Paractinoplanes abujensis: one gene and its partner. The protein of the gene in region 1 interacts with the protein of each later gene in a pairwise test. Links are inferred from orthologs where the notes say so. Each region holds a gene or a part of one and is shown on either strand. Other genes may lie near its edges. The genes, in order: thrS and rplA.

Region 1 (11,498 bases):
GTCGTCTGCTCGTGGCCGACCTGGCCGAGCTGATCGCCCGTCCCGGCGGCACCGGATCGGAGTTCCTGATCACGCTGGAGGACCTGCACTGGGCCGACGACCTGACGCTCGACGTGCTGGCCCGGCTGGCCCGGCACGCCGCGTCGGCCCGCCTGATGGTCGTCGGCACCTATCGGTCGGACGAGCTCTATCCCCGCGTGCCCATGCGGCAGTGGCGCACCCGCCTGCTCACCCAGCGGCTGGCCGAGGAGGTGCGGCTGCCCCGCTTCGGCCCGGCCGAGACCGCCGCCATGGCCGCTGCGATCACCGGGTCCGGCCTGTCCACCGCCGCGGCGGCCGCCCTGCACAACCGCAGCGACGGCATCCCGTTGCACGTCGAGGAGTTCCTCGCGGGCGACGCCACCGACGTGCCGGACACGCTGGCCGACGCCGTGCTGGCCCGCGCCGACCCGTTGCGGCCGGGCACCCGCCGGGTGGCCGAGGCGGCCGCGGTGCTGGGCCGGTCGTTCGACCTCGACCTGCTCACCACGCTGACCGGCGAGCCGCCCGAAGTCGTGGACGAGGCGCTGCGCGAACTGATCGAGACCTTCTTCGTCAAGCCCGGCGCCGACGGGTCCGGCTACGACTTCCGGCATGCCCTGATCCGCGACGCGCTCTACGCCGGCATCACCCCGCACCGGCGCCGTGACCTGCACGCCCGGGCGGCCGCCGCCGATCTGCCGGACGCGCTCGCCAGCGACCACTACGAGCGGGCGGGCCGGTTCGACGAGGCCTTCGGGCACGCGCGGGCGGCGGCCCGGGAGGCGTCGGCGTTGTCGGCCCACCGCGAGGCCGCCGAGCTCTACCGCCGGGCCCGGCGCACCTGGCCCGCCCGGCTGCCCCGCGCCGACTGGGCGGGGCTGCTGGCCGCGCTGGCCTGCGAGCTGTCCGCGATCGACGAGAACGAGGAGGCCGCGGCCTGCTACGCCGAGGCGTACGAGGTGCGGCTGGCCCTGGGCGACGAGGCGGGCGCGGCGGCGCTGGTGCCGGACTGGGTGGCCGTGCGGCACCTGCTGGGCGCGAGCCTCGAGGACCGGGCCGCGGCGTTGCGGGCGGCGTTGGCGCGAAGCGCGAAACCGGGCGAGATCCACGCCGAGCTGGCGGCGGCGTACATGCTGGACCGCCGGCTCGACGAGGCGCTGGCCGACGGGGAACAGGCCCGCGCGCTCGGCGTCGACGACCGGACCCGCTGCCACCTCGACGCCACGATCGGCTCGGTGCTGCTCTTCGCGGGCCGCACCGCCGAGGGCACCGGCCTGCTGCGGGCCGCGATCACCAAAGCCACCGGCCTGCGGCTCGAGGCCCAGGCCGCGCGCTCCTACCGGATGCTCGGCACGTCGATGTCGGTGCTGGTCGACTACGAGACGGCGGCGGCCACGCTGGCCGAGGGGATCGCGTACGCCGAGCGGGTCGAACAGTTCAACGACCGGCACTACATGGCGGCTCACCGGGCCCACGTGCAGTGGGCCACGGGTGACTGGGCGGGCGCCGCCGCGACGGCCCGGCAGGCGCTGGCTGACGGTGCGGGCGGAATCACCACCGAGATCACGGCGCGGCACGTCCTCGGCTACGTCGCGCTGGGGCGGGGATCGTACGGGGAAGCGGTCTCGCATCTGGAAACGGCGGAGCGCCTGGCCTCGGGCATGCGCGAGCTGCAGCGCCTCTCGCCCGCGTGGTGGGGGCTGGCCGAGACGGCGCTGGCCCGGGGCGACCTCGCGACCGCGCTGACGCGATGCGAGCAGGGTTACGCGGCGTCGGCCGCCGTCCGCGATGCCGCCTACCTTTTCCCGTACGTCGTGACGGGCGTCCGCGCGCACCTGGCCGGCTCGGACCCGACCGCCGCCCGCGCATGGCTGGCCCGCACCTCGGCCCTGTTGCGGCTGCGGGCCATCCCGGGCACGCTGGGCGCCCTCGACCACGCCGAGGGCCTGATCCACCTGCACGAGGGCCGCACCGGCCAGGCCCGCCGGGCGCTGGCCGCCGCGGCCGCCTTCTGGTCGGGTCGCCACCGCTTCTGGGAGGGCACCGCGATCCTGCTCGACCAGGCCCGCTGCGCGACCCGCGCCCGCCGCCCGGCCGAGGCCGCCGCGTTCCGGGCTTCCGCCACCCACGCCTACGCCGCCGCCACCGCGACGTCCACGCCGCCGGACGCGCCCCCGGCTCCTCCCCGTTCCGAGGCCTCGGTGCTGTCGTCGCGGGAGGTCGAGGTCGCCCGCCTGGTGGCTCAGGGCCTCACGAACCGGGAGATCGCCGCCTCGCTGACCATCGCGCCCAAGACCGCCGCCGCTCACGTCGAGCACATCCGCACCAAGCTCGGCGTCTCCCGGCGGGCCCAGATCGCGACGTGGGTCACCGCCAGTCAGTTAGGGCGTTGACAGTTAGAGTTCTAACTGTTAGCTTTCTCAGTATGGAAGCACCCAGACTCACCACCTCGCTCGAGCTCCTCCGCTGGATCGGCTGGGCCCAGCGCAAGGCGGCCGAGGACTGGGTACGGGAGCGCGAGCTCAGCTTCGAGCAGAGCTTCGTGCTCGGCTACCTGGGGCAGAACCCCGGGGCCATCCAGCGGGACATCGCCGAGATCACCCGCACCAGCGCGGCCAGCGTGTCGAGCCTTCTGCAGGGGCTCGAACGACGTGGGCTCGTCGAGCGCCGCACGGAGCCCGGCAACGAACGCAGCAAACGCGTCTTCGCGACGCCGGCCGGGGCCGAGCTGATCGCCGGGTTCGAGACCGCGATGGCCGACGCCGACGCGACGATCCTGGCCCCGCTCGATGACGACGAGCGGGCCACCCTCCAGACCCTCCTCGAAAAGATCACTGCCGAACTACCGAGACCCACCCGCTAAACACCCCACTCACCTCATCCGCGACGGCACCGCCGCCGCGCACCCCCGCACGCCCGCGCCACCCCCTGGCCCCACACCGCGCTGACGGGCGCCGCCATCACGACCACAGCACCCAGCCCGTCGCAACACCCGCCCCGACGGGAAGCCGCGAACCCGTCGACCGTCGCCGCTGAGCATCAGCCGCCCGCCCCGACGCCGAGCCGGCCACCGCACCTCGCCGACCCGCTCGGGATCACGCCGTAAGACCCGGCGAACCCATCCGCTCCGGACATCACACCGTGCCGCATCCGCGACTCAGTGCTGCCCGGATATATCCGAAAGAGGCACACATGAGCGCCACCACCGAAGCCGTCGGCAGCAACCGCTGGTACCTCTCCACCGCCCCGATCCTGCGCGCGCTCGTGCACCTCTGTGTGCCCATGGCCGCCGCGATGATCGTCGGGGCCGTCTACAACGTGATCAACGCCGGTTTCGTCGGTTCGCAGCACGACACCGCGCTGCTGGCCGCGATCACCTTCGGCACCCCGCTGCTCGGTCTGGTCATGGCGATCGGCGGCGTGTTCGGGGTCGGCGGCGGCGCGCTCATCTCCCGCCTGCTCGGGGCAGCGGAACACGACCCCGCGAAGGCGGGCGAGATCAGGCACGTCTCGTCGTTCGCCGTCTGGGGCTCGGTGATCACCGGCGCGGTCGTGGCCGGGGCCGGCCTGATGCTGCTGCACCCACTGGTGACGCTGCTCGGCGCGGACGCCGCCGCCGTGCCCGCGACCCGCGAGTACGTGGCCGTCATGCTGGCCTTCGTCCCCGTGCTGGCCGCCGCGTTCTGCCTGGAGCAGCTCGTACGGGCCGAGGGCGCGGCCCGTCAGGCGATGATCGGCCTGATCCTGTCCACGGTGGCCAACGTCGTCTTCGACGTCGTGTTCATCCTGGTCCTCCACTGGGGTGTGGCCGGCGCGGCGCTCGGCACCGGCCTGGCCAACGCCGTCATGGTCGGCTACTTCGCGTTCTGGCTGACCCGTAACAGTGAGCACGTCAGCCTGGCCCCCCGCTGGTTCACCCTGAACAAGACCGTCGCCCAGCCCGTCTTCGGCATCGGGGTCGGCGAGCTGCTGCAGTCCGCGTTCATGATCGTGACGGTGCTCGTCCTGAACAACCTGGCTTCCGCGTACGGGGATGGTCCGCTCGCCGCCATGGGTGTCGCGGTCCGCATCGCGCAGGTGCCCGAGTTCCTGATCATGGGCGTCACGATGGGCGTGCTGCCGCTGCTGGCCTACACGTACGGCAAGGGCGACCGGGCCCGGCTCACGTCGGCTCTGCGGGCCTCCGCGGCCACGATCGGCGCGGTCATGCTGGTCTTCTGCGGCGGCGTTTTCCTGTTCCGCGAGCAGGTGCTCGGTGCGTTCTCGTCGGACCACGCCGTGCTCACTATCGGCGTCACCATCCTGGCCGCCCAGCTCGTCGCGACCGTGGCCAACGGCTTCACCGGCCTGATCACGTCGCTGTTCCAGGCGGCCGGGCTGGCCAAGCCCGCGATCGTGATGGGCATGGCCCAGGGCGTGCTGTTCATCCCGATCGTGCTGCTGGGCAACCTCTGGTACGGCCTGCCCGGCATCATCTGGGCCCTGACCGTCACCGAGTGCCTGGTCTTCGTGGCCGGCGCGGGCATGTGGCTGGCCTCGCGCGGCACGATCAACCGTGGCCTGGCCGAGGGCTCCCCCGAGCGCGCCGAAGCAGTGCTCGAGGAAGCCGCCGCGTAGGAGAGCGCGGGAACCGTCAGGCCGCCGACGGGCTCACGTTCGTACGGGATTTGACGATCTCGGCGACGTGGGCCACGGCCTCGTCCAGCGAGACCCCGTTGCGCTGCGACCCGTCGCGATAGCGGAAGCTGACCGTGCCCCCGTTGACGTCGTCGTCGCCGGCGATCGCCATGAACGGGATCTTCTGCTGCTGCGCCGTACGGATCTTCTTCTGCATCCGGTCGGAGGAGTAGTCGACCTCGGCCCGGATCCCCGCCGCCCGCAGCTTGGCCACGAACTCGGCCAGATAGTCGGCGTGGTCGTCGCGGATCGGGATGCCCACCACCTGCACGGGCGCCAGCCAGGCCGGGAACGCGCCCGCGTAGTGCTCGACCAGCACGCCGAAGAACCGCTCGATCGACCCGAACTTGGCCGAGTGGATCATGACCGGCTCCTGGCGGGTGCCGTCGGCCGCCTGGAACTCCAGCCCGAAGCGGGCCGGCTGGTTGAAGTCGTACTGGATGGTCGACATCTGCCACGTCCGGCCGATCGCATCCTTGGCCTGCACGCTGATCTTGGGACCGTAGAACGCCGCACCACCCGGGTCGAGCACCAGGTCGAGGCCGGACTCGGTGGCCGCGTCCTCCAGCACCTTGGTCGCCACCTCCCACTGCTCGTCCGTGCCGATGAACTTGTCGCTCTTCGGGTCGCGGGTCGACAGCTCCAGGTAGTAGTCGTCCAGGCCGAAGTCGTCGAGCAGCGAGCGGACGAAGGCGAGCAGGTGCTTGATCTCGCCCGGGGCCTGCTCGGCCGTCACGTACGAGTGGGAGTCGTCCTGGGTCAGACCCCGTACCCGGGTCAGGCCGTGCACCACGCCCGACTTCTCGTAGCGGTAGACCGTGCCGAACTCGAAGAAGCGCAGCGGCAGCTCACGGTAGGACCGCCCGCGCGACCGGAAGATCAGGTTGTGCCCGGGGCAGTTCATGGCCTTGAGGTAGTAGTTCGCGCCCTCCAGCTCCATGGGCGGGAACATCGTGTCCTTGTAGTACGGCAGGTGCCCGGAGGTGTGGAACAGCCCCTCCTTGCTGATGTGCGGCGTGCCGACGTACTGGAAGCCTTCCTCGATGTGACGGGCGCGGACGTAGTCCTCCATCTCGCGCTTGATGATGCCGCCCTTGGGGTGGAAGACGACCAGCCCGGAGCCGATCTCGTCGGGGAACGAGAACAGGTCGAGCTCGGTGCCCAGCTTGCGGTGGTCGCGCCGCTCGGCCTCGGCCAGCCGGTTCAGGTAGGCCTTGAGCTCGTCGCGGGACGGCCACGCGGTGCCGTAGATGCGCTGCAGCTGCGGGTTCTTCTCGGAACCGCGCCAGTACGCGGCGGCCGAACGCATCAGCTTGAACGCCGGGATGAGCCGGGTCGTGGGCAGGTGCGGACCGCGGCACAGGTCGCCCCAGACGCGCTTGCCGTCCTTGTCGAGGTTGTCGTAGTGGGTCAGGTCGCCCGCGCCGACCACGCTCAGCTCGGCGTCGTCGACGTCGCCCTTGATGTCGACGAGCTCCAGCTTGTACGGCTCCTGGGCCAGCTCGGCCTTGGCCTCGTCAAGCGACTTGTACTCCCGGCGGCGGAAGCTCTGCCCGGCCTTGACGATCTCCTGCATCCGCTTCTCGAGCTTCGTCAGGTCCTCGGGCTGGAACGGCTTGGGCACGTCGAAGTCGTAGTAGAAGCCGTCGGTGATGGGCGGGCCGATACCCAGCTTGGCCTCGGGGAAGACGTCCTGCACGGCCTGGGCCAGCACGTGCGCGGCCGAGTGGCGCAGCACATCGAGTCCGTCCGGCTCGTCGATCGCGACCGGGGTCACGTCGGTGTCGAGCTCGGGCCGCCAGTCCAGGTCGCGCAGGCGGCCGGCGGCGTCGCGCACGACCACGACCGCCTTGGGGCCCGACGTGGGGAGGCCGGCTGCGGCCACCGCATCGGCGGCCGTAGTCCCGGCCGGGACGACTAGAGGGTCGGCCACAGCGGGGGTACGGGGTGCGGACACGGTGATCTCCTTCAGCAATGAAAAGTCGCGGGAACCTTGACGATGCTAGTCGCCCGGAAATTCCCGCGATGAACGAGCAACCTTTCTCGGCTCGTACTCCACTAACAGGTGAGTGACTCCGGCTGTTCGGAAAGGACCGTGTGACCGATCCCGCGGACGCCCAGCGACTCTTCGAAGCGCATCACGCCGACCTGTCCCGCCTGGCCTACCTGCTCACCGGTGAGCCGGGGGCGGCCGACGACCTGGCGGCGGACGCCTTCGTGGAGATCTGGCGGCACTGGGACCGGGTGGCGGCGGCCGGCAACCCCGTCGCGTACGCCCGGGGGATCGTGACCAACCTGGCCCGTCAGTGGATCAAGCGGCGGGTGCGGGAACGGGCCGGTCTGCTCGGGTTGACCCTGGTGCGCCGCGGGGGCGGCGAACCCGACCCGGACACGGTGCTCGACGTGCGGGCGGCGCTGCGCCGGTTGCCGCCGCGCCGGCGGGAGTGCGTGGTCCTGCGGTACGCCTTCGACGTGCCGGAGCGCGAGGTGGCCGAGATCCTGGGCATCTCCGTGGGCGCTGTGAAGAGCCAGACCTCCCGCGGCGCGGCCCAGCTCAGCACGTATCTGAAGGACCTACCGATGGCGACAGGGAAGAGGTCGGATGCCGCTGGATGACGATCACCTGCGCGGCGTGCTGCGCGCGGAAGCCGATCGGCACACGCCGGACCGGGAAGCCATGCTGGAGCGCATCGAGCGCGGGCGGCCGGCTTCCCGCTTCCCCCGCGTGTTGCGTCCGGCTGCGGCCGCGTTGGCCGTCGTCGTGGTGGTGGCTACCGTCGTGGCCGGGGTGCGCCGGGCCGACGCGCCCGATCCGCGGCCCCCCATCGCCGCGTCCCCCGTTCCCACCCTCAGGTTCTCAACCCCTTCCCCCGTACGGGGAAAAGGTCTGTCAGCCGTGGGGAAGCGCGACGCGCACTCGTTTGCCAGCTGGTCGCAGCAGCAGGTCACGCTGCACACGGACGGGGAGATCAGGCGGCTCGACGTGACGATCAGGATCGCCCGCTCGGAACAGGTGGCCGACACCGGGCGCTGGACGTCGATCCCGGCCGAGATGGTCAGCGCGTCGATCGCCGTGGAGCAGAAAGCGCTGATCTACCGCTTCACGTTGAAGCCGGGCGGCACCCTCGCCCCCGGCTCCTACGTGTTCGCGGCCCAGTTCAACCACGCCATCGAGCCGCGCGCCCTCACCGGCGACGCCTTCACGATCGTCGCCGGCGGGGTCACGCTGACCGGGGGATTCAGCGCCTGACCAGCTCCGACTCGGCTTCGGCGCCGGGGGTGTAGGTCACGATGCGGCGGCCCCGGGCGCGGCGTTCGAGGTCGTCGAGCGCGGCCAGACGGCGGTCGATGTCGAGCTGGGCCCGGGTCAGGGCGCCGTCGTGCCGGTTCTGGTGCGCCTCCCGCGAGGCGAGCAGGGCCTCCCGGTCGCGGCGCAGCAGCAGGCGGTTGGCGGAGTCGCGGTCCTTGGCGGGCAGCCCGGTGGCGGCCCCGATGATCTCGGGGTGCTCGACGATCGCCCGGTCCTGCACGAGCGGATGCTGGGCCCGCCACCAGGACGACACCCGGCCCGGGTCGGCGCCCGCGTTCGCGAGTGCGAGCACGGCGGCCTCGTCGTACCGGGGGCGGTCGGTGTCCGGGATGACCGTGTCGCGGTACGTGTAGCTGGGCATGCGTTCCGCGGTCGCCCGGTCGTCCTCGTTGACCCGGGCCAGGATCTCGCTGATCTGGGCCGCGTACGAGGCCTGGTCGGCACTCCGGTCGAGCGGCGCGGTGATCGTCCCGTCGCGCAGATCAATCCGCAGGCCCCGCTGCTCGGCCTCGGCCACCAGCCCCAGCAGCAGCCGCCGGTGATACTCGACCGACCCGGCGTAGTCGCGGATGACCTCGGCGATGGTCACGCAGTGCACGTGCCCGGTGCCGACCTGCACCCGGATGTCGGCCCGCTTGTCCTGCGCGGCCTGTGAACTCGGCCCCGCCGGCCAGTGATGGGGCAGGTCCCGGGTGTGCCGGCCGAGTTCCTCGACGGCCGTGTCGAGATCGTGGGCCAGCCGGTCCCAGCGGCGGGCGATGGTGAGCAGGCGCCCGGTGTCGGCGTCGAGCAGCCCCGGCAACGTGATCGTCATCGAGTCACTCCCACGGCTTTCCGACGCCCCGGACACGCTCGGCGATGTCCTGGTCCACGGCGACGAAGTCCCCGGCCGCCGTCCGCAGGTCGTGGCCGAACTCGCGCACCAGCTGCCCGAGCCCGTCGACTGTGACCTCCCAGGCCCGCGCGGTCACGGCCAGCATCACGTCACACATGACGGCGCCCTCGACGGCTCCCCTGCCCTCGTACTCCCAGGTCCGGATCTCGCCGGCCACGGCGACGAGCCGCTCCCCCACCCCGTCGACCGCCTGCCCCATCGCCCGCACCTCCAGCGCGTCGATGCTGGTCATGTCATCCATCGATCAACCACCGTTCCGTTGATGTCGACTGCGGCTATCCCCACACGCCCCCCGCGCGCGGGCCGGTTCAGCCGACGCGCCGGTTGGTTCTGCAGGCGGCCGCTCTTGCCCCCGGCGCACGGGCCGGTTCCGCCGGCGGCCGCTCTTGCCCCCGCGCGCGCGGACCGGTTCGGTCGTAGGGTCGCCGGTATGCCTGTCGCGATCGCCGCGCCCCACCCGGCCGCCGTCGACGCCGCACGCGAGGTGGTCGCGGCCGGGGGCAACGCCTTCGACGCGGCCCTGGCGGCGGCCGCGGCCCTGACGGTCGCCTACCCCCACCAGTGCTCGGTGGGCGGCGACCTGGTCGCCATGGTGCGTCCGGCCCGTTCCCCCGTACGGGCGGTCCTCTCCATCGGCGCGGCGGCGCGCGCGGTCGACGTGACGGCCCTGGGCGACACGATGCCGCAGAGCGGCCCGCAGACGGTGACCGTGCCCGGCGTGGTCGCGGGGTGGGCCGCCGTGCACGAACTCGGGGCCCGCCTCCCCCTCGACCGCCTGCTGGCCTTCGCGGTGCGGCTCGCCTCCGCGGGCGTCGACCTGGCCCCGGGCCTGCGGGCGGCCGTGGAGAGGCGGATCGACGTCATCCGGGCCGATCCGGGACTGTCCGCGATCATGCTGCGCCCCCGGCTCGTGCAGCCGGCCCTGGCGCAGACCCTGGCCGCGATCGGGCGTGACTGGCGGTCTTTCTACACGGGACCGATCGTGGCCGGGGTGCGGGCGCTGGGCAGTCCGCTGACCGCCGCGGATTTCGCCGAGCACGCCGCGGAGGTCGGCGACCCCCTGCGTACGGTGGCCGGGGACGTCACCTGGCACGCCGCGCCACCGCCGGTGCAGGGCGCGACGTTCCTCGCGATCGTGGGCTCGCCGGCCCTGATCGCCGACAGCCACCGCGCCCAGGCCGCCCGCAACGCGCTGCTCGGCGATCCTCGCGGCGGCCCGATCTCCCTCGACGGGCTGCTTCTCCGGGGGCCGCAGGCTGATCCGCCTCTCCGGGGGCCGGAGGCTGATCCGCTTCTCCGAGCGCCCGAGGCTGGTCCGCCTCTCCGGGGGCCGCAGGCTGATCCGCTTCTCCGAGCGCCCGAGGCTGATCCGCCTCTCCGAGCGCCGGAGGCTGATCCGCCGGACGCCCGTACGGCGGGGCTGCCCGAGCCGGCCGGTGACACGGTGGCGGTGACAGCGGTCGACGACGAGGGCAATGCCGTCACTCTGATCCAGAGTGTCTTCGAGAGCTTCGGGGCCGGCCTGCTGGACCCGGCGACCGGGGTGGTGCTGCACAACCGGGGCTCCTCGTTCAGTCTCGACCCGTCGCATCCCGCCTACCTCCGGCCCGGCCTGCGTCCGCCGCACACGTTGTGCCCGGCCATCGCCACCACCGGAGAGAGCGTGGTCGCGCTCGGCTGCCAGGGCGGCCGGGCCCAGCCGTGGATCCTGGCCCAGCTGGCCCCCGACGTCCTGTCGGCCCCCGACCCCGGCGAACTGGCGGCGCGTCCACGGTGGATCGTCCGCGGCGACGACTTGATCCTCGAGCCGGGCCTGCCCGCCGACGCCTTTGCTCCGCGGGCCTCGACCGTGCCGACCGCGCCCGACGCCTTTGCTCCGCGGGCCTCGACCGTGCCGACCGCGCCCGACGCCTTTGCTCTGCGGATCTCGACCGTGCCGGCCCTGCACGACGACGCCGGCCACGTCCAGCTGTCCCGCCTGCGCCACGGTGTGCTTGACGCCGGAAGCGACCCCCGCGCCGACGGCCTCGCCGCGGTGCTTCCCTGACCGGATCCGTCCGCCACAGGCTCCACTCCCTCGCGGCGACCCTGGTGAGGGGTCGCCGGTGGTCCGGCATCAGCAGCTGCCGGACCACGCGACCTCGCACGACAGCCACCCCCTCCCCGGGGCGACTGCGCCCCGCCGCCCACAGCACCGGCAGCGGAGACGCGGATTGCTCCGCGACACCTAGTCATGTGAGCCCTAGGCATGGGTCAACTATGGCATGGCTCACGGAGCCCCGTCAACGTTCAGCTTCAGCGGCCCGGTGGCTCACTCGTGCCGCCGCGGTTCAGCAGACGGGCCACGCCGACAGCAGCACGAATCCACAGTGGCGGTTCAGACCCCGCCCACCCCTCGGCATTGCTGCCCGACTCGTAGTCGTACGGAGCCTCATGCGTCCACGGCAGTCCGGTTTTCCGCTCGTAGGCCGTCGACGCCACAGACAGCAGGTGCTCAGCCTCGCGGGTGGCATACCGGCGCAGTTTCCGAGGCTCGGCGAGCACTTCCTCGTACGCCGAAGGCCCGTCCGCCACAACAGCGCAGCGCACGTAAAG
Region 2 (9,681 bases), 2.8 Mb from region 1 along the record:
GCCTGGTCGTGATCGGCACGGGCATCAACAACCCCGTGGTCACCACCACCATCACCGTGCTGGCGATCGTCATGGCGGGCACGGCCCTGGTCCGATTCCGGCCGCGCCCCCGCCGGCGCCCCGTCAACCGCGTCTAGTCCGACCGGCGGTGCGCCTCCCAGGCGGCCTGCTTGGTGGTGCCCAGCGCGGCGCCGATCTGGGCCCATGAGGCGCCGGCCTCGCGAGCGACCCGCACCATCGACTGCCGCGCATAACCCGCCTTGCGGATGACGACCTCGCCGAGCGCCAGCATCTCCAGCGTCTCCTCCCGCGTCAGCGGGACGGCGTTTCCCTTTCCCGGTCCGGCCACCGCCGCCAGGGCGTCGCGCATCCGCAGCTCGTCGTAGCGGGTGGTGGCCGTGGACAGCGTGTGCTTCCGCTCGAGGTCGTCCGGAGTCGCACTCACGGCGGGAGAGCATGGCGTCAGGAGCGCTTGACGTCAAGATCACCTGACGTTGACCACGCGAATTGCCCTCACTTCTCCCAATATTTCGGGCGTAAAGTCGTCAATTTTGCGCGTAACCGAGGGGGGCGTGGCTCAACCGTTCGGTCAGGATTTCCTCATGTGCGGTTTCGACCCGCCGCCGGACACTGCCAGTCGCACACCGCGTGTGGCACCATCATGGAACCCCCCACCGGAACGCGTAACAAAAGCGCAGGAGATAAACATGATCGCGAGGAAGCTGGGCCGTTTCGCCGGCTTGGTTTTCGTGCTCGCCGCCGTCTTCGGCGGTGTGGCTGCTGTGGCTACGAGCGACGCCGATGGGCTCAATTCCGCTGCCGCACGCACGTACAACTCTGGCCCGGTGCAGACCACAAACGGTGGCCTCGAGTGGGAATAGGGGTCCGCCCCTTCGTGATCCGTCGAGTCACCCGCACGCCCGACTGACAAGGAGCGCGATGGCCGAGCGCCCGCGAGCGCGGCCGCGCTCCGCCCAGTACGCATGGCTGGTGACCGGCCCGCTTGCCGCCTTCACGCTCGCGTGTTTCGCCGTCTTCTGGGCCACCGATCGCGATTGGTACGACTACTGGCCCGAGGGCCTGCTGGCGCTGGCCGGCATCGGGCTGGTCTACGTCGGCGTCTTCCACGTCGTCATCCGCCGCAGTGCTTACGGCATCGTGCTGGTCGAGGTCCCGTTCGTCCTGGTGCTGTATTACCTGCCGCCGGCCATGGTGATCTCCGTCGTCGCCATCGCCACCCTGATCACGCAGGTGATCCGCTCGGCCGTGATCACGCCGACCAAGCTGTGGTTCAACGTCGCCAAGGCCTCCGCCGGCATCACGCTGGCCTCCCTCGTCGTCGCGGCCCTGCCGCACTACGACGGCCGCGACCCCCGGACGTGGCTCATCCTGGCCGGCGCGCTGCTCGTCTACACGGCCACCGACGTCTTCAGCTTCGCCGGGGTCATGACCGTCGTGCAGGGCCTGCGCGCCGGTCAGGACGTCCTGCGGGGCGGCGTGCCCGGCATGATCATCGCCAGTATCAATGTGGTGATCGGCCTGATCTTCCTGGTCGCGTTCGAGGCCACGCACTGGTCGGCCGTGCTGCTGGCGCTGCTCGTCGGCGCGCTCATCCTGATCCTGCGCTCGTTCGCCGAGTTCTTCCGCCAGCACCGCACGCTGGCCGAGGTCTACGAGCTGACCAAGGCCGTCCGCGAGGCGAGCGACGGCGCGGGCCTGCCCGACGTGCTGCTCGGCCGGGTCCAGGCGCTGATGCGCTCGGAATACGCCACCCTCTGGCTCGCCCCGCAGGACCGGCATCCCGAGGTCCTGCTCACCGCGCGGGTGGAGAACAAAGGCCTGCTCGACATCTCCCCGACGCCGGCCTCGGTGCGGGAGCGGGCGGTGGCCGGGGGCGGCGCGCTCGCCGTCGGCCCGAGCTTCGTCGAGACCCAGGACCTGCGCAAGCCGCTGCGCGACTCGAAGATCAAGGACGTTCTGATCGTCCCGCTGCGGTCGGGGCAGACGACGATCGGCACGCTCGAGGTGGTGAACCGGCTCGGCGACGCGCGGTCGTTCCGCCCGGCCGACATCCAAGTGCTCGAGACGATCGCCACCCACGCCGCCGCCGCGGTCGAGAACGGACGCCTGGTCGACCGGCTGCTCTACGACGCCTACCACGACCGGCTGACCGCCATGCCCAACCGCCGCCGGGTCACCGACGCGCTGGCCGAGTCGGTCAAGGTGCGCGCCGAGGACGAAGTAGTCGCGGTCCTGCTCTTCGACGTGGACGGGCAGCGCGACGTCAACGAATCGATGGGCCACGCCGCCGGCGACAAGCTGCTGGCCGAGGTGGCTGGTCGGCTGCGGTCCATCGCCGGGCCGGGCGCGCTGGTCGGGCGGATCGGCGGCGACGAGTTCGTGGTGACGTTGCGCGCCGAGAGCACCGACGCCACCGTCCAGCTGGCCACCGAGATGCGCGAGCAGCTGCGCGGCCCGATGACGGTCGGCACGCTCACCCTCGACGTCGACACCGCGGTCGGCGTGGCGGTCTACCCCGACCACGGTGGCGATCCCGAGATGCTCCTGCAGCGGGCCGAGCTCGCGGGCAACGCGGCCAAGGTCCTCCCGTACGGGGTGCAGCTCTTCCACCCCGCGCTCGAGTCCCGCGCCGTGCGCCGCCTGGGCATCGCGGCCGACCTGCGTACGGCTCTCGACAACGGCGCCCTCGACGTCTACTTCCAGCCCAAGGTCACGCTGACCGACCGGCATCTCGTCGGCGTCGAGTGCCTGGCCCGCTGGCAGCACCCGGCGCAGGGTGAGGTGGCCCCGGAAGACTTCGTGGCCGTGGCCGAGCACACCGGTCAGTTGTCCCGGCTGACCGAGGTGGTGCTCACCGAGGGCCTGCGGCGCTGCCGGGAATGGGCCGATCAGGACCGTCCGCTCTCGATCGCGGTCAACTTGTCGGTCCGTACGCTGCTCGACTCGCGCTTCCCCGACCAGGTCGCCACGCTGCTCGAGCAGTACGGCGTGGCCGCGGCCCAGGTCACCTTCGAGATCTCTGAGCCGGGCATGCTCAACGACATCGAGCGCGTGCTGCCCACCCTCTATCGCCTGCGCGATCTCGGGGTCAAGCTCAGCGTCGACGACTTCGGCACCGGCGCGTCGTCACTGTCCTATCTGCGGCAGTGGCCGGTGCAGGAGGTCAAGATCGATGACAGCTTCGTGCAGGGCATGGCGACCGACACCGGCGACCTGGCGATCGTCCGCGCGGTGATCAGCCTGGCCCGGGAGTTCGGCCTCACGGTGGTGGCCGAGGGCGTCGAGAGCGAACTCACCCTCGATCTGCTGGAGGAGATGGGCTGCGAGATCGGCCAGGGTTACCTGTTCAGCCGCCCTCTGCCGTACGAGCGGCTCGAGGCCTGGTTCAGCGCGCAGACCGAGCCCGCGACCACCGACGCGGGTGAGGTCAGAAGGCTTCGAGCCGTGATCTGACCTGCGGCGACACGGGTTTGGGGGAGTCGATTTCACCCCCTGCCCGGGGCCGTGTAAGCTTCTCCCTGCGCACCAAGCGAGCGATCGCGCGCAAGCCCCCTTAGCTCAGTCGGCAGAGCGTCTCCATGGTAAGGAGAAGGTCTACGGTTCGATTCCGTAAGGGGGCTCTACCGGGTTCGTTCCCGCCTCAGGCGATGGACTTGAGCCTGGCTCTGGCGGTGTAGCTCAGATGGCAGAGCAAGCGGCTCATAATCGCTGTGTCGCCGGTTCAAGTCCGGCCACCGCTACTTTGCAATAGGGATCCCACCCGGGGTCCCACTTTGCATGTCGGCGCTCCGATGAAGTAATCTGGAGCGTCGTTAAACCCCGTTAGCAGGAAGGCAATCCGTCGTGGCCAAGGCGACCGACGTCCGTCCGAAGATCACTTTGGCTTGTACGGAGTGCAAGGAGCGGAACTACATCACCCGGAAGAACCGGCGTAACGACCCGGACCGGGTCGAGCTGAAGAAGTTCTGCCCGCGCGACGGCAAGCACACCCTGCACCGCGAGACCCGCTGATCTTTCGCACTTCACCTGCGCCGTCCGGTTCCGACCGGGCGGCGCAGAGTCGTTCGAAGGCAAGTAGTTTCTTAGCCATGCCCCTGGATCAGTCCTTCGTCGGCCGCACGTGGCCGGCCACCGAGCCCTACCAGGTCGGTCGCGAGAAGATCCGCGAGTTCGCCCGCGCGATCGGCGCCGCCGACGCCGCCTACCACGACCCCGAGGCGGCCCGAGCCATCGGCTATCCCGACGTCGTGGCCCCGCCCACGTTCCCCGTCGTGATCACCATGGCCGCCAGCCGGCAGATCATCGAGGACCCGGCGCTCGGCCTCGACTACAGCCGGGTCGTGCACGGCGACCAGAAGTTCTCGTACCAGCGCCCGGTCGTGGCCGGCGACGAGCTGGTCTGCGTCAACTCGGTCGACGACATCACCTCCCGGGGCGGGCACGACTTCCTGACGACCCGCACCGAGGTCACCACGGTCGCCGGCGAGCCGGTGGTCACCGTCTGGTCCAAGCTTGTGCAGAGGGGCGCCGAGTGAGCGACACGCTGGAACCGCAGACCTTCCGGATCACCCGGGCCGACCTGGTGCGCTACGCGGGCGCCTCCGGTGACTTCAACACGATCCACTGGAACGACCGGATCGCCCGGAGCGTCGGCCTGCCCGGCGTCATCGCGCACGGCATGTTCACCATGGCCCTGGTCGGCCGGGCCGTCACCGCCTGGGCCGGCGCGCCCGACGCGGTCGTCGAGTACAACGTGCGTTTCTCCCGCCCGGTGCCGGTGCCCGACACCGACGAGGGTACCGAGGTGGTCGTCACCGCCACGGTGAAAGGGACCACCGACGAGGGCCACACCAAGCTCGCCCTGACCGCCACCTGCCAGGGCGAGAAGGTGCTTTCCATGGCCCAGGCGACCATCCGTAAGAGGTAGGGCGAGCCCGGGTTGGGCGAACCCGGTGTGAACCCGTACACTGGTGCGCCGTGGGGCAATGACCCCCGGACCAGCCTGCCTGGGACGGGGTTTCAGTTGCCTCGCACAGGGGTGTAGCTCAATTGGCAGAGCAGCGGTCTCCAAAACCGCAGGCTGCAGGTTCAAGTCCTGTCACCCCTGCGCAACCCTCCTAGACGTGCCCGCCCGGTGCGCGGTCCGCACGACCTCCGCGCCCGTGACGAGCGCCGACAGGGGACCCCCACCACCGATGACGGAAGTAGGGCGCCATGGCCGACAGGAACCGACCCGGTGACGCCGGCGACCCTGCCGACGACGAGGTGTTCGACGACGCCGTCGAGGACGACAAGGACGCGACCGACGGCGACGAGCCGGTAGGCCGGGGCGGCACCGCCGTCGCCGAGCGCTCGGCGAAGCCGAAGAAGGAGGTCCGCCGGTCCGGCTTCTTCGGGCGCATCGGCGGATTCTTCCGTGAGGTCGTCAGCGAACTGCGTAAGGTCATCTGGCCCACGCGCAAGGAACTGCTGACCTACACGACGATCGTGATCGTCTTCGTGGCGGTCATGACCACCATCGTCGGCCTGCTGGACCTCGGCCTGGGCAAGGCCATCCTCTGGGCGTTCGGCGGCTGACCCCGCAGTTTGAGAAGACATAGCTGGAAGTGAGCGAGCGTGCCTGAGTACGACGACGAGACCGCGCAGTCCGTCGACGAGCAGTCGTCGGTGGCCACGGCGGACAACGACGAGTCGGTCGAGGCCGCTGAGCCGCAGGACGAGGCGACCGAGCCGCAGGAGCCCGCGGCCCCGGCGGTCGAGGATTCCTCCGCGGTCGAGGACTCCTCCGCAGCCGGGGGCTCCTCCGCAGCCGAGGACGACGAAGACTTCGACCCGGTGCAGGAGCTGCGGCAGAAGCTGCGCTATGCGCCCGGCGACTGGTACGTCGTGCACTCCTACGCGGGCTACGAGAACAAGGTCAAGACCAACCTCGAGACCCGCATCACCAGCCTCGACATGGAGGACTTCATCTTCCAGGTCGAGGTGCCGACCCGCGAAGAGGTCGAGGTCAAGAACGGCAAGCGCCTCCAGGTCAACAACAAGGTTTTCCCGGGCTACATCCTCGTTCGGATGGATCTGTCCCCCGAGTCGTACTCCTGTGTTCGCAACACGCCCGGAGTGACCGGCTTCGTGGGTGCGACCGACCGCGTCGACCGCCCCGCCCCGCTCTCGCTCGACGAGGTGCTGAAGTGGCTGGCGCCCGCGGTCGAGCAGGAGGAGAAGAAGGTCAAGCCCGAGGTCAAGGTGCTCGACTTCGAGGTCGGCGACTCGGTCACGGTCACCGACGGCGCGTTCGCCTCGCTGCCCGCCTCGATCAGCGAAATCAATGCCGACCAGCAGAAGTTGAAGGTTCTGGTCTCCATCTTCGGCCGTGAGACGCCGGTGGAACTGAACTTCAACCAGGTCGCCAAGATCTGACAAGCACGTCAGTGGGAGGGCCTCGCGACGAGGCCCGCCATCTACCACACAGGAGTAAGTGAAATGCAGCGCAGCAAGGGCTACCGCAAGGGCGCCGAGCAGATCGACCCGAACAAGCTGTACGAGCCGGCCGAGGCGATCAAGATCGCCAAGGAGACCAGCCCGACCAAGTTCGACGCCACCGTCGAGGTCGCCATGCGTCTCGGCGTCGACCCGCGTAAGGCCGACCAGATGGTCCGCGGCACGGTCAACCTGCCCCACGGCACCGGCAAGACCGCCCGCGTGATCGTCTTCGCCCAGGGCGCGAAGGCCGAGGAGGCCGTCGCGGCCGGCGCCGACGAGGTCGGCACCGACGAGCTCGTCGCCCGCATCCAGGGTGGCTGGCTCGACTTCGACGCCGCGATCGCCACCCCCGACCAGATGGCCAAGATCGGTCGGATCGCCCGCATCCTCGGCCCGCGTGGTCTCATGCCCAACCCGAAGACCGGCACCGTCACCATGGACGTGACCAAGGCCGTCAACGAGATCAAGGGCGGCAAGATCACGTTCCGGGTCGACAAGCACTCGAACCTGCACCTGATCATCGGCAAGGCGTCGTTCACGCCGGAGCAGCTGACCGACAACTACGCCGCCGTGCTCGACGAGGTGCTGCGGGCCAAGCCGTCCGCGGCCAAGGGCAAGTACCTCAAGAAGGTCACCGTCACCACCACCATGGGCCCCGGCGTGCCGGTCGACCCCAACGTGGTCAAGGGCCTGACCAACGCCGAGGCCTGATCACTGCTTCAGCGAAGCCCCCGGGGACATCCCCGGGGGCTTTTCTGTGGCAAAGTTCGCCCGTGCGTTTCGACGGGGTGTGGTTCCGCTACGGCCGCCGAGCCGACTGGACGCTCCGCGCGGTCGACGCCGTCGTCGAGCCGGGCCAGACGGTGGTCGTGCTGGGCCGCAACGGCGCCGGCAAATCCACGCTGCTCCAGCTGGCCGCGGGCGTCCTCCGCCCCCGACGCGGCGCCGTGCGCGACCGCCCGCCGATCGTGGGCTGGGTGCCCGAGCGCTTCCCGGCCGACCAGCCGTTCACCGCGGGCGACTACCTGCACCGAATGGCCACGCTGCGCGGCCACGCCCCCGCCCGGGCCGACGAGTGGATCGAGCGCCTGCTGCTGACCGGCCACACCGGCACCCGCCTGAGCGACCTTTCCAAGGGCACCGCCCAGAAAGTCGGCCTGGCCCAGGCCCTTATCGCCCGGCCCGGCCTGCTCATTCTCGACGAGCCGTGGGAGGGCCTGGACGCCGCGGCCCGCACCCTGATCCCCGAGATCGTCGCCGAGGTCACCGCCACCGGCGCCATGGTGCTGGTCAGCGACCACCGTGGCGAGATAGCCGCCCTCCCCGGCGCGACCCACTGGTCGGTCACCGACGCCACCGTCGAACCGGCCCCAGCCCCGCCTGCTCCAGCCCCGCCGGCCCCAGCCCCGCCGGCTCCGCCTGCTCCGTCCGCCCTGCCTGCTCCTTCCTCCCCGGCGGCTCCGTCGGCCGTGCCTGCTCCGTCGGCCCTGCCTGCTCCGTCGGCTCTGCCCGCGCCGTCTGGTTCGCCGGCCCCGGCCTCTCCCGGCCGCGACGAGGTCGTCATCGAGATCTCCGTCCCGCGCGCCGCCGCCGACGAGGCCGTGGTCCGGCTGCGGGCCCAAGGCCACGCCGTCCTGGGCGTCCGCGACGTGAGCTCCGGTGACGCCCGATGAACGCCCTGATCCGGATGCGTCTGGCCGCCCTCCTCCGCGGCGGCCGGATCCTCCCACCCGCCATCGCCGTGCTGGTCGTGCTGGGCGTCATCTACGGCGGGGGAGCGTCGCCCGCGGCGGTGGCCTACGGGTATTCCGCCGCCGCGCTTTTCCCCGTGCTCGCCTGGCAGTCGAAGCTGCTGCTCGACACCGAGCCCGACGGGCAGCGCCGCCTGGCCCGCGTGGCAGTGGGCGCCCGCGCCGAAGCCGCAGCCGGTCTGCTGGCCGCCGCCGCGCTGTCGCTGATCGTCTGCGCCCTCGCAATGGGCGCACCCTGGCTGTTCCACGGCATCGACACCGAGAAGCCCGTGCTCTCCGGCACCCTGCTCGGCATACTGGCCCACCTGCTGGCCGTGCCACCCGCCGTCGCGATCGGCGCCCTGGCCAGCCGGGCCGTCACGCGCGGCGTCCGCAACGGCGTGGCCGTGCTCGTCACCGCGGCCGTCCTCGTGGTCGTGCTGGGCTTGCAGGGCTCCTTCCTGCCGTGGTTGGTCCCGCCTGTCATGGCCACGGCACGCGCCCTCACCCCCGACACCACCCCGTCCGCGGCAACGCTGGCCCTGCTCACCCTGTGGGCCACTGTCTGGTGCACCGCCGCCCTGACCATCTACGCCTACCTCCGTCGCTCCCGTTCCTGACAAGGCCGCCCCGGCTCGGACGGCTGCTCCCAGCTCCGGCGGTGAGGCCGCTCCCGGCTCCGGCGGCGAGGCCGCCCCCGGCTCGGTTGGCCGTTTCCAGCTCCGGCGGCCAGGCCGGTCCCGGCTCGGTCGGCCGCTCCCAGCTTCCGCGTCGAGGCCGGTCCCGGCTCGGTTGGCTGCTCGCAGCTCCGGCGGGCAGGCCGGTCCCGGCTGGGTTGGCCGCTTCCAGCTCCGGCGGGCAGGCCGGTCCCGGCTGGGTTGGCCGCTTCCAGCTCCGGCGGCCAGGCCGCTCCCGGCTCGGTTGGCTGCTCCCGGCTCCGGCGGCCAGGCCGCTCCGAGCTCCGACGGCCGTTCCCGGCTTCCGCGAGGCCGGTCCCGTTCCTGTCGCCGGCGATCCTGCCTCCTCGCGCCAAGATCTGCCCTGGGCCCTGTGGATAACCCGTAACTGTGGATAACTCCAGTCCCGCCGCCGGGGCCGCGTAGGCTGAAAGTGGGTGGCCACCCCGGGTGGGTGGGGTCTATGGGTAGGAGAGGTAAACGCGTGTAGACAACCGCCCCGGCAGGTGATTTGGCGTTGACGGACGGGTCGCGTACAGTTCCTTGTCGAAGTTCCACCCACAGACCGCTGGTCGCCGTGGCCGTTTTCCGGCCGTGGTCGAAGGTCCCGCAGATGCGGGCGGCCCGCGCAGGGGAGAACGGTTCGTGACTGGGCTCGGGTCGATCCGAGTCTGTTCCGCCCCGTGCGCCCTGCGCCGGGGCGTTTCTCATTTCGCCCCTCCTTCGATGCCGGCCAGTGGTTCGAGCATTGAGAGAGGAGGGACATGGCGGAC

What was found.
Region 2: the proteins of thrS (region 1) and rplA interact in binary tests that used the Escherichia coli proteins (3 or more experiments, as listed by UniProt). The link is inferred for Paractinoplanes abujensis from one-to-one orthologs.

The regions. Positions count from the first base shown.
Region 1 is NZ_JACHMF010000001.1:8,837,920-8,849,417, reverse strand. The notes cover bases 4,156-7,117. They hold thrS (threonine--tRNA ligase), read right to left. Parts: upstream 6,656-7,117; coding sequence 4,655-6,655; downstream 4,156-4,654. Other genes in these bases: BKA14_RS40810 (SigE family RNA polymerase sigma factor), read left to right, coding at 6,796-7,117; BKA14_RS40820 (MATE family efflux transporter), read left to right, coding at 4,156-4,638. Outside these bases: BKA14_RS40830 (ATP-binding protein), read left to right, coding at 1-2,414; BKA14_RS40825 (MarR family winged helix-turn-helix transcriptional regulator), read left to right, coding at 2,447-2,884; more of BKA14_RS40820, read left to right, coding at 3,214-4,155; more of BKA14_RS40810, read left to right, coding at 7,118-7,314; BKA14_RS40805 (hypothetical protein), read left to right, coding at 7,301-7,948; BKA14_RS40800 (hypothetical protein), read right to left, coding at 7,938-8,822; BKA14_RS40795 (hypothetical protein), read right to left, coding at 8,827-9,144; BKA14_RS40790 (gamma-glutamyltransferase), read left to right, coding at 9,334-10,950; BKA14_RS40785 (DUF4240 domain-containing protein), read right to left, coding at 11,199-11,498. UniProt on the Escherichia coli protein: Catalyzes the attachment of threonine to tRNA(Thr) in a two-step reaction: L-threonine is first activated by ATP to form Thr-AMP and then transferred to the acceptor end of tRNA(Thr). The rate-limiting step is amino acid activation in the presence of tRNA.
Region 2 is NZ_JACHMF010000001.1:6,040,410-6,050,090, reverse strand. Bases 5,386-8,356 are described here. They hold rplA (50S ribosomal protein L1), read left to right. Parts: upstream 5,386-6,501; coding sequence 6,502-7,212; downstream 7,213-8,356. Other genes in these bases: BKA14_RS27575 (hypothetical protein), read left to right, coding at 8,171-8,356; BKA14_RS27580 (ATP-binding cassette domain-containing protein), read left to right, coding at 7,275-8,174; nusG (transcription termination/antitermination protein NusG), read left to right, coding at 5,638-6,438; secE (preprotein translocase subunit SecE), read left to right, coding at 5,386-5,598. Also shown: BKA14_RS27645 (hypothetical protein), read left to right, coding at 1-137; BKA14_RS27640 (hypothetical protein), read right to left, coding at 134-445; BKA14_RS27635 (hypothetical protein), read left to right, coding at 708-881; BKA14_RS27630 (putative bifunctional diguanylate cyclase/phosphodiesterase), read left to right, coding at 940-3,474; rpmG (50S ribosomal protein L33), read left to right, coding at 3,865-4,032; BKA14_RS27610 (MaoC family dehydratase N-terminal domain-containing protein), read left to right, coding at 4,110-4,556; BKA14_RS27605 (MaoC family dehydratase), read left to right, coding at 4,553-4,948; more of secE, read left to right, coding at 5,236-5,385; more of BKA14_RS27575, read left to right, coding at 8,357-8,851; rplJ (50S ribosomal protein L10), read left to right, coding at 9,673-9,681. UniProt on the Escherichia coli protein: One of the primary rRNA binding proteins, it binds very close to the 3'-end of the 23S rRNA. Forms part of the L1 stalk. It is often not seen in high-resolution crystal structures, but can be seen in cryo_EM and 3D reconstruction models.